Regions from separate parts of the Vibrio sp. Vb1574 genome, predicted to be linked through region 2. Evidence: riboswitches for the same ligand, from Rfam matches in the RefSeq annotation. Region 2 holds a riboswitch; the other holds the start of a gene.

Region 1 (5,319 bases), on a different contig from region 2:
TGAAAGCAATTGAGTACGCGAAAAAGAATGATGTGCCTGTTGTTCTGACTTTAGGCACAAAGTTTGTTATTCAAGATGACCCTAAATATTGGCAAGAATTCATTCGAGATAACGTTTCAGTCGTTGCGATGAATGAAGATGAAGCAGAAGCTCTGACGGGGGAATCTGATCCACTTGCTGCGTCTGATAAAACATTGGAGTGGGCTGATCTAGTATTGTGCACGGCGGGTCCTGTAGGTCTATTTATGGCTGGGTATACGGAAGATAGCGCGAAGCGCGAAACTTCTTTGCCATTACTTCCAGGGTCAATTGCTGAATTTAATCGTTATGAATTTAGTCGTCCGGCGAAAAAAGACTCATGCGAGGCGCCAATAAAAGTGTACTCGCATATCTCGCCATATATGGGTGGTCCAGAAAAAATTAAGAATACAAATGGCGCAGGTGATGCCGCGTTATCTGCGGTTCTTCATGATATGGCAGCAAATAAATACCATAAAGAAAATGTGCCTAATTCAAGCAAGCACAGTAACGAGTATTTAACTTACTCTTCTTTTTCTCAAGTCTGCAAATACGCAAACCGTGCGAGCTACGAAGTTCTCGTGCAACATTCACCACGATTGTCGCGCGGACTTCCTGAGCGAGAAGATAGCCTAGAAGAAGCATACTGGGAACGTTAATACGAAGCGGTTTAATTAACTATTCTGTAACTAAAGTAAAAGGCGCATTAAGAAATGTGCCTTTTTTATTTGTAATGGTTTAAATAAAAAGGCTCCCTATGGGAGCCTTTTAAAAATAGCACGGATCTAGATTAGGAACTCATCCAGAGATTTACCTGCATCAAGTTGCTCTTGAATCGCCGAAGGTGTACGACCTTGGCCAGTCCAAGTTTTCTCATTACCGTTTGAATCTGTGTATTTGTATTTAGCAGGGCGAGGTGCGCGCTTCGCTTTGCCTTTCGTCTTAGTTTCGCCAGATAGCGCAGTAATAAGTGCTTCTACATCAATACCGTCTTGAGCGATTTTCTCAGCAATCTCTGCAAGCTTAGCTTCTTGCTCTGCTTGTGCTGCGCGTTCTGCTTCTTCTGCTTCACGACGCTCATCTACGACAGTAGTGAGTTTATCTAGAGCTTCTTCCAATTGTTCTAGAGTCAGCTCACGAGAAAATGCACGAAGGCTACGGATATTTAGAAGGGTTTTAGTCAGCTCTGACATAACGATTCCTATTAAAAGGTTAATGTGTTGGGCACTTTTTATCGTTACGATTAAATAATGCCAATCTATAAATAAACAAAGAGTCCTTATATTTAACTTTATCTTTTCCTTATGTGCAAATGCTAAATCAAGATTTTGTTTAAATTTGACTATTTTTTAAAGCAATTAATATTATTACACTCGAAATAAATCATTATTAGATGAGAACTAAAATCAACAATCATTATTGTATAGAGAGAGTGACAGCTTGGTTTTTTATAAAAAAATTTGAGTTATTACTTAAAAATATGAAGCATCCATCTTTAATGCTGTGTCATATATCCTTAATTTATTGATATAAGATAAACCATGATATTTCTAAGGTAGTAATAATGTTTCATAAATAACATGATTGATGTGATTTCAGTTGCACAAAACTTATGGAAGTAGGCAAGGTTTATAAATTATCTCAGCCATTATTTATTTGTTTAATTTAGTTTGATGTGTTGCATTGACTCTCATCATAAGTACAATGGCTGCCACCTGATGCAATATTGCAGACAATTTGTTGTTAATTTGTACAGTTAGTGGTTAATTGTTTGTTGTTGCCGTAGAGGCGCGGTCTCGAAGAGTAGCTATTATTGGGGTGATGCCAATGAGTAATAGTGGAAGGCGAAGATTGCCGAAGTAAGTAACTCATCAAAGTTACTTGCTGGGGTTGTATCTGAAAGGAACAACACTGCCATAGTATATATTCACATTAAACTATGGAGCGCTACTGTAGGGTTGGGTGGAGTGTTCGCTTCCCTGTCGCTAAGTTCAACATGAGCACGTATCGTATGCTACGTGACTTGTCTGCAGTAGATCTCTAGCCAAACTTTGGTTTTTGAAGATCATGAATTTAATAGATTTTTCTAGTTCTCCTGTTTCATTATTGCCACCTATTGTCGCTTTGACTTTGGCGATTTTTACTCGACGTGTATTAGTTTCCTTGGGTGTAGGTATCGTGCTAGGTGCGGTGCTACTTAATAGCTGGTCTATCAGCGACACCGCAGGTTACGTCAGTTCTCAAGTTTCTTCTGTCTTTATTGAAGATGGCGGAATTAACACTTGGAACATGAGCATTGTTGGTTTCCTAATCTTATTAGGTATGACAACAGCTTTATTAACGCTATCTGGCGGTACTCGTGCTTTTGCTGAATGGGCACAATCTCGAGTGAAGAGTAAACGCGGCTCCAAACTTCTTGCCGCCTTTTTAGGCGTATTCATTTTTGTCGATGATTACTTTAATAGCCTTGCTGTTGGTGCGATCTCTCGCCCAGTAACCGATCGCTTTTATGTGTCTCGCGCTAAGCTTGCGTACATTCTAGACTCAACCGCTGCTCCAATGTGTGTAATTATGCCTGCTTCTAGCTGGGGTGCTTACATTATTACTATTATTGGCGGGATCTTAGTCTCACATGGGATCACAGAGTATTCGGCTCTTGGCGCATATGTTCGTCTTATCCCAATGAACTTCTACGCCGTTTTTGCGCTGCTAATGGTGTTCGCTGTTGCATGGTTTGGTCTTGATATTGGTAAAATGCGTGAGCATGAAATTTCTGCATCGCAAGGTCGTGGCTTTGATAAAGACAAAGAAAATGACTCGCAAGAAGCGCATGACCTAAACGAAGAGCTAGATATCCGTGAAAGTGAAAAGGGTAAAGTGTCAGATTTGATACTTCCTATCGTGACGCTGATTATCGCGACTATCGCTTCAATGCTTTACACGGGTGGCCAAGCATTGGCTGCTGATGGTAAGGAGTTTGCGCTTCTTGGTGCTTTTGAAAATACAGATGTAGGTACATCACTAATCTACGGTAGCTTGCTTGGCTTAGCAGTTGCACTGTTTACTGTTGTGAAGCAAGGTCTACCAATGGCTGAGATCGCACGTACACTTTGGATTGGTGCTAAGTCTATGTTTGGTGCGATTCTAATCTTAGTATTTGCCTGGACCATTGGTTCTGTTATCGGTGATATGAAGACTGGTACTTACCTTTCGACAATGGCGCAGGGCAACATTAACCCGCACTGGCTACCAGTTATCCTATTCTTGTTGTCTGGCCTAATGGCGTTCTCAACAGGTACTTCATGGGGTACGTTCGGTATCATGTTACCAATCGCGGGTGACATGGCTGGGGCAACAGACGTAGCGCTAATGCTACCGATGCTGAGTGCGGTTTTAGCTGGTGCGGTATTCGGTGACCATTGTTCACCAATCTCAGATACGACTATCTTGTCATCGACGGGTGCACGTTGTAACCACATTGATCACGTATCAACACAGCTACCTTATGCATTATCAGTCGCGCTTGTTTCATGCGTCGGCTTTATTGCCCTTGGTATGACTGCTTCAATTGCGTTCTCGTTCATTGCAGCGTCGATCACATTCGTTATCGTTTGCGCTATTTTGTCATGGCTTTCAAAGTCTAAAATAGCGTCTTGCCAGAGTGCGTAATTCACTGATTTAAAAGGTGAAATTGTAGGAGGCTTCGGCCTCCTTTTTTATTTGTATTATACAATTCGAATTTTTTTAAAATTAAGGGTTGAAAAAAGTAATCAGCTTGGTTAGTGTGGTTGGTAACAAAGCAAATGAGAAGAGCCTTGAAATAAGTATGCGTAATTTTGTAATGAACATTCATCACCATCATCACCCAATCTAGTCTTTCGGGAGATGTACGCATACCCGGGAGGCAGGAAACTCCCGGAGGTAAAATCAAAGTAAAAGCAGATTTTAAACCCTCGGGAGACTTCAATCTCCCGAGGGTTTTTTAGTTTTATTAGTTTGAAAAATACTTAGATATCAAAATCTTGTATAGGGACAAAGCAATGCAAACACAACGTTTAAGAATCGCAATTCAGAAAAAAGGTCGTCTTAGCAAAGAGAGTCAAGCTCTACTAAAACAGTGCGGCGTAAAGTTCAACGTGATGGGCGAGCGTTTAGTTGTCCATTCTGAAAATATGCCAATTGATTTACTCTTGGTTCGTGACGACGACATCCCAGGTTTAATTATGGATGGCGTTGTTGACCTTGGCTTTATTGGCGAAAATGAACTAGAAGAAGTTCGCCTTGACCGCAAAGCATTAGGTGAACCCTGCGAGTTTGTTCAGCTTCGTCGACTTGATTTTGGTGGCTGTCGTTTATCTATCGCAATCGACAAGGACGAAGAGTACAACGGTCCACAAGACTTAGCTGGCAAGCGTATTGCTACAACGTATCCTCAACTTCTAAAAGCGTACATGGATGAAGCCGGCGTTCCATTCTCTACATGTATGCTGACAGGCTCTGTAGAAGTTGCGCCTCGCGCGGGTCTCGCTGATGCTATCGCTGATTTGGTTTCTACAGGTGCAACACTGGAAGCGAACGGCCTTAAAGAAGCTGAAATTATCTTCAAATCAAAAGCGACATTGATTCAACGCACAGGTGAGTTCGACGCAGACAAAGTGGCGCTAATCGAAAAGCTGTTAACTCGCATGCAAGGCGTGCAGCAAGCGAAAGAATCTAAGTACATTATGCTTCACGCCCCAGCAGAGAAGTTAGATCAAATTAAAGCGCTACTGCCAGGTGCTGAAGACCCAACTGTTCTTCCTCTTTCTGCAGATAAGCAGAAAATGGCTGTTCACTTGGTGAGTTCTGAAAACCTGTTCTGGGAAACAATGGAACAGCTGAAAGAGTTGGGCGCAAGTTCAATTCTCGTTCTACCAATTGAAAAAATGATGGAGTAAGCATCATGAGAACAGTCGTTTGGCAATCATTAAGTGAGAATCAGCAAGACTCTATTTTGGAGCGCCCTGCTATTGCAGAAGGTGCCAATATCACCACTGCTGTGGCCGAAGTTATTGCTAAAGTTCGAGAAGAAGGTGACTCTGCTCTTATTGAGCTGACAGAAAAGTTTGACCGTGTTAAGCCTGAATCCATTCGTGTTTCTTCTCAGGAAATTAAGGCAGCGTCAGAGCGTTTGTCAGAGTCAATGAAGAGCGCACTAGAGCAAGCTTACGCCAATATTTCTAAGTTCCACAAAGCGCAAAAGCCGCAACCGATCAAGGTGGAAACGCAGCCAGGTGTTCTTTGTGAACAAGTAACACGTCC
Region 2 (5,319 bases):
CTGATGGAGGTGGGTTAGCCGCAGAAAAAGTAAATATGGAGTCTCCTCGAGCGTATACTTTTCCGCAAACATTAGACATGGTGATTGAAAAGCCTTTTACTGGTTATGGATATGGTAAGTTTGAATCTGAGTACATGCTGTATACGGCTCGTCAACATGCCCTAAATGAGAATTACCCAGCTGGTTTGCCAGCCATGGATCATCCGCATAACGAGCTGCTTTACTGGGGAGTAGAAGGTGGCTTGCTGCCAATACTCGGCATCTTCTTAGCGATGGCACTGGTACTGTATCGAATCTATCAAGCCAAACGCGGAACTCGTCTTGCGTTGCTGGCCTTGTTTATACCTATCGTATTGCACTCACAACTGGAATACCCTTTCTACCACTCTCTCGTGCATTGGTTGATCTTCGTTATCCTACTGTACTGGGTCGATCAGCGCGTCTCTCGTTATCGACAAGTCGGCTTTAGTAATGTGACCAAAAGCTTGCTGCGTGTTTTTAGTTTGGTACTTCCCGTTGCGTTTACGTTTTACATGGTAAGCGCATTACATACGAACTATGTATTGACGAAGTTTGAGACCACTAGACCAACTAACCCTGATATTCTGAATCAAGTCAGTAACCCTGTAGTTTGGAAAGACAGATTTGATTGGGATGTCTATAGCACGTTTTTAAACCTTGGGCTGTACCAACAAGACGCAACCTTGATTCAGCCTTATATCGATTGGTCGCTAAAAATCATCAAAGATAAGCCTCGCCCTGCATTTTATAATAATTTGATTTTGGCCTACCAAGGCTTAGATGACTCAAGTAAAGCGGAGCAAATTAGAGCTGAAGCGCAGTTTTTGTTCCCGAAGATTGATTTCAGTGACGTCAATTACCAACCACCTTCTCAAGCAATCTCTGCCTCACCAGCCCCCACTTCAGGTGAATAGTAATAAGTACAAAAAAGCGAAGGGATGACCTTCGCTTTTCTTCATCTCATTGCTGTATGATTTTATTCAGTGAGTGACTCTTCTAACGCTTTTAAGCACAGCGCAACGTTTTCAGATCGAGCGCCGTAACCCATTAAGCCAATACGCCACGCTTTACCAGCTAATGCCCCAAGGCCTGCACCAATTTCTAGGTTATAGGTTTCTAGCAAGTGAGCACGAACTTTTGCTTCATCAATTCCTTCAGGCACGTAAATCGCATTTAATTGTGGCAACCGATGGGCTTCGTCCACAACAAATTCAAAGCCTAACTTTTGTAAGCCATTTTTGAGTTTTTCATGCATCAGTTGGTGACGAGCCCAAGCGTTTTCTAATCCTTCATTTTTCAGTATCAATAAAGCTTCATGAAGCGCATACAAGCTATTAACTGGCGCCGTATGATGGTAACTACGCTTGCCTTCTCCACTCCAATACCCCAAAACTAAACTCTGATCGAGGAACCAACTCTGTACTGGTGTTGTTCTTGCTTGAATCTTTTCAATCGCGGCAGGAGAAAACGTCACTGGTGAGAGCCCAGGTACACATGACAAACATTTTTGACTACCAGAGTAAACCGCATCCAGTTGCCATTCATCCACTTTTAACGGCACACCACCAAGCGATGTCACCGCATCAACAATAGATAATGCATTATGCTGTTTCGCCAGCTTACCCAATGCTTGAGCATCACTGACTGCACCAGTTGAGGTTTCCGCATGCACAAAAGCAAGAACTTTTGTATCTGGGTGCTGTTCGAATGCTTGCTCGACTTTATCAATGGAAACAGGCGTCCCCCATTCATCATCGACGATAACAACTTCACCACCAGCACGGACGACATTTTCGCGCATGCGTTCACCAAATACACCATTACGGCAGACGATCACTTTATCGCCTTTCTCGATCAAGTTTACAAAGCAGGTTTCCATCCCTGCACTACCTGGCGCTGAAACCGCAATAGTGAACTCATTGTCAGTTTGAAAGACATACTTCAATAGCTGCTTGAGCTCATCCATCATACCGATAAACAGAGGATCAAGGTGACCTACAGTAGGACGGCTTAGTGCTTGTAACACTTGAGGATAAATATCAGAAGGACCAGGTCCCATTAAAATACGGTGAGGTGGAATAAAGCTTTGGATCGACATGTCAGCTCCTTGATTATCTTTTATCCTGAGCATTCTAAAAGTTCTATTCAATAACATGGCTCAGGTGTAGGGTTCTTCACCCTAATAGATTTTTCCTCTATCAGCAATTAGCCGTAAGTATGGAGGTCAAACCAGTGTCACAAAATCGTTAATAAAAAACACCATAAAGGTTGAAATATTGATTGACATTAAGGCCTCAAAACCGTTCAATGTTTGAGCTTTATGTAGAAGAGGAGCGCTACCCAGGTAGATGATTTGTGGAACCGCAATTCCAACACCAATCATTGAGGGGGAGTAGTGCCGAGGTAAGTCAAAGTTGCAGGATTTGACTTGTCGGTTGAATTGGGCTGAATCCCATCAACTGTCATCAGCGCAGTCTGATGAAGGGCTTCTGAGGGTAAATTTTTCAAATAGCATTCTAAATACCTCTCTTTTTGCTCTGTTCCTTTTCTCACTAAACATTGGATGTACAATTTTTTAGGAAGTCGTGGGAGAACGCAGTGAGCGCATTTAACGTAGCTAAATTCGGTGGAACCAGTGTTGCCAACTTTGAGGCAATGAGTCGTTGCGCCACCATTATCGAAAACAATCCAAATACTCGCCTGGTCGTGAGCAGCGCTTGCTCTGGCGTCACCAACCTATTGGTAGAACTCGCCAACGGCGTTCAGGATCAAACGCACCGTACTGAGCTGCTGCAAAATCTGGCCAACATTCATGACGCCATTTTAACTCAGCTCGAAGACAGCACGAAAACTGCTGCCGAGGTGTATGGCATATTAGATACCGTAACCAGCCTGGCCGAGGCTGCATCTATCCAAGCTAGTGCGAAGTTAACCGATCATTTAGTCGCATGTGGTGAACTCATGTCGACGCACATTCTAACTCAGTTAATGTGTGAGCGAGGCATTCAAGCAGTGCGCTTTGATATCCGCGATGTGCTGCGTACTGATGACAACTTTGGTCGCGCGGAGCCAAACATTGAAGCAATTTCGACGCTTGCGCAAGATAAACTCGTACCACTTTGCCAACAATCCGTTGTTGTTACTCAAGGCTTCATAGGATCTGACGAAGCCGGTAATACAACAACATTAGGTCGAGGGGGCAGCGATTACAGCGCCGCCTTAATTGCTGAGAGCGTTAAAGCGGCAGGGCTAGAAATCTGGACTGATGTTCCGGGAATCTACACAACAGACCCGCGAATTGCACCAAAAGCCTCACCAATTCCCGAGATCAGCTTTAGTGAAGCTTCAGAAATGGCTAACTTTGGCGCTAAAATCCTTCACCCTTCTACGCTAGTACCTGCATTGCGCCACGACATTCCGGTATTTGTAGGGTCATCGAAAGAGCCAGAAAAAGGGGGAACTTGGATTCGCCACCAAGTCGAAAGCTCACCGTTATTCCGTGCGCTAGCTTTGCGTTGTAACCAAACCATGGTAACGCTACGCAGCGCCAATATGTTCCACGCATACGGTTTTTTAGCAAAGGTCTTTGAGATCCTTGCAAAGCATAAGATCTCTGTCGATTTGATCACGACATCTGAAATCAGTGTATCGTTAACACTTGATCAAACTGATACCTCTGGCGGAGCACCACAGCTGCCGCAAGCTGCACGAGAAGAGTTAGAAGAGTTATGTAAGGTAGAAGTTGAACATGACCTATGCCTCGTTGCTCTCATTGGAAACAACATGAGTGAGAGTAAAGGCTACGCGAAACAGGTTTTTGGCACGCTAGAAGATTTTAACCTACGCATGATTTGTTATGGCGCTAGCCCTCACAACTTATGCTTCTTGCTCCATGAATCGGTATCGAAACAAGCCATACAAAAACTCCACACTGAGTTGTTTGAGAAGTAAGTTCAACTCAATAAAACAAAGGGCTGCGTATTTGCAGCCCTTTGTCGTTTCATTAGTTGTTACATTTGGACGAGGTAAACATCAATTTAACCGTTAATGTTTGGCCCTAACCATTTTTCAGCCTCGATCCTATCCCACCCCTTACGATCGGCGTAACTCTCTAGCTGATCTTCTTGGATCTGTGCGATCGCAAAGTAACGTGAGTCAGGATGAGAGAAATACCAACCAGAGACTGACGCGCCCGGATACATTGCATAGCTGGAGGTTAGAGTCATACCAATGTTCTCTTCCACATTAAGTAACTCCCAAAGCGGTCCTTTTTCAGTATGTTCAGGACACGCGGGATAACCCGGCGCAGGGCGAATACCTTGGTATTTTTCACGAATGAGATCATCGTTAGATAAATCTTCATCAGCTGCATAACCCCAAATTTCTTTACGGACACGCTCATGCAAATACTCAGCAAACGCTTCGGCTAGGCGATCCGCCACCGCTTGAATCATAATTGCGTTGTAATCATCTCCCTGTGCTTTGTATTCATCAGCAAGCTCTCGTTCACCAATACCACCAGTGACAGCAAATGCCCCTATCCAATCATGTTTACCCGACTCTTTAGGTGCGATGTAGTCGGATAAACAATAGTTGAATCCTTTTGGTTTCTCGGTCTGTTGTCGCAAGTTACGTAATACTTTCACAACGTCGGTACGAGTTTCATCAGCATAAACTTCAATGTCGTCCCCCACGCTCGCAGCAGGGAATAAGCCACACATTCCACGCGCTTTTAACAGGCCTTCTCGCTCAACTCGATCAAGTAACTCGTTGGCATCTTCGAATAAACGTTTTGCTTCTTCACCAACTTCTTCATGTTGGAAAATTGTTGGATACTTACCCACAAGTGACCAAGTCATAAAGAATGGTGTCCAATCGATGTATTGACGTAATATAGCCACATCAAAATCATCGAAGATATGAATGCCAGGCTTAACAGGCACTGGAGGGGTGTAAGCTTCCCAATCGATAGCAACTTTATTCGCTCGAGCCGCTTCTAATGTCACTGGTTTGGTTCTCGGTTTCTTTCGATTATGTTGATCACGTACTCGTTCGTAATCAGCTTCAAGTTTTTCAACAAACTCAGGGCGACGTTCATCTGACAGAAGAGAAGTACATACGCCCACTGCACGTGAGGCGTTGTTCACGTAAACCACTGGATGCTTGTAATTTTGCTCAATCTTAACTGCTGTATGGGCTTTTGACGTTGTTGCGCCACCGATGAGAAGAGGTAAGTTAAAGTCGAGACGCTCCATCTCTTTTGCAACATGCACCATTTCGTCTAATGAAGGCGTGATC

Evidence for each region. Region 2 has a riboswitch for lysine ahead of lysC (lysine-sensitive aspartokinase 3). Riboswitches for the same ligand answer to the same signal wherever they lie in the genome.
Region 1: it holds a riboswitch for lysine, as region 2 does, so the genes downstream of both, tet(35) (tetracycline efflux Na+/H+ antiporter family transporter Tet(35)) here and lysC (lysine-sensitive aspartokinase 3) in region 2, are expected to answer to the same signal.

The regions. Positions count from the first base shown of each region.
Region 1 is NZ_JAWOTC010000005.1:81,012-86,330, forward strand. Features, by position in the region: gene R7O12_RS05610 (inosine/guanosine kinase) at 1-677, shown strand, start outside; gene R7O12_RS05615 (H-NS family nucleoid-associated regulatory protein) at 804-1,211, opposite strand; lysine riboswitch at 1,794-1,976, shown strand; gene tet(35) (tetracycline efflux Na+/H+ antiporter family transporter Tet(35)) at 2,086-3,687, shown strand; His leader region at 3,868-4,005, shown strand; gene hisG (ATP phosphoribosyltransferase) at 4,059-4,955, shown strand; gene hisD (histidinol dehydrogenase) at 4,961-5,319, shown strand, end outside.
Region 2 is NZ_JAWOTC010000060.1:9,776-15,094, forward strand. Features, by position in the region: gene R7O12_RS22525 (PglL family O-oligosaccharyltransferase) at 1-935, shown strand, start outside; gene R7O12_RS22530 (pyridoxal-phosphate-dependent aminotransferase family protein) at 998-2,119, opposite strand; lysine riboswitch at 2,340-2,518, shown strand; gene lysC (lysine-sensitive aspartokinase 3) at 2,620-3,972, shown strand; gene metH (methionine synthase) at 4,059-5,319, opposite strand, start outside.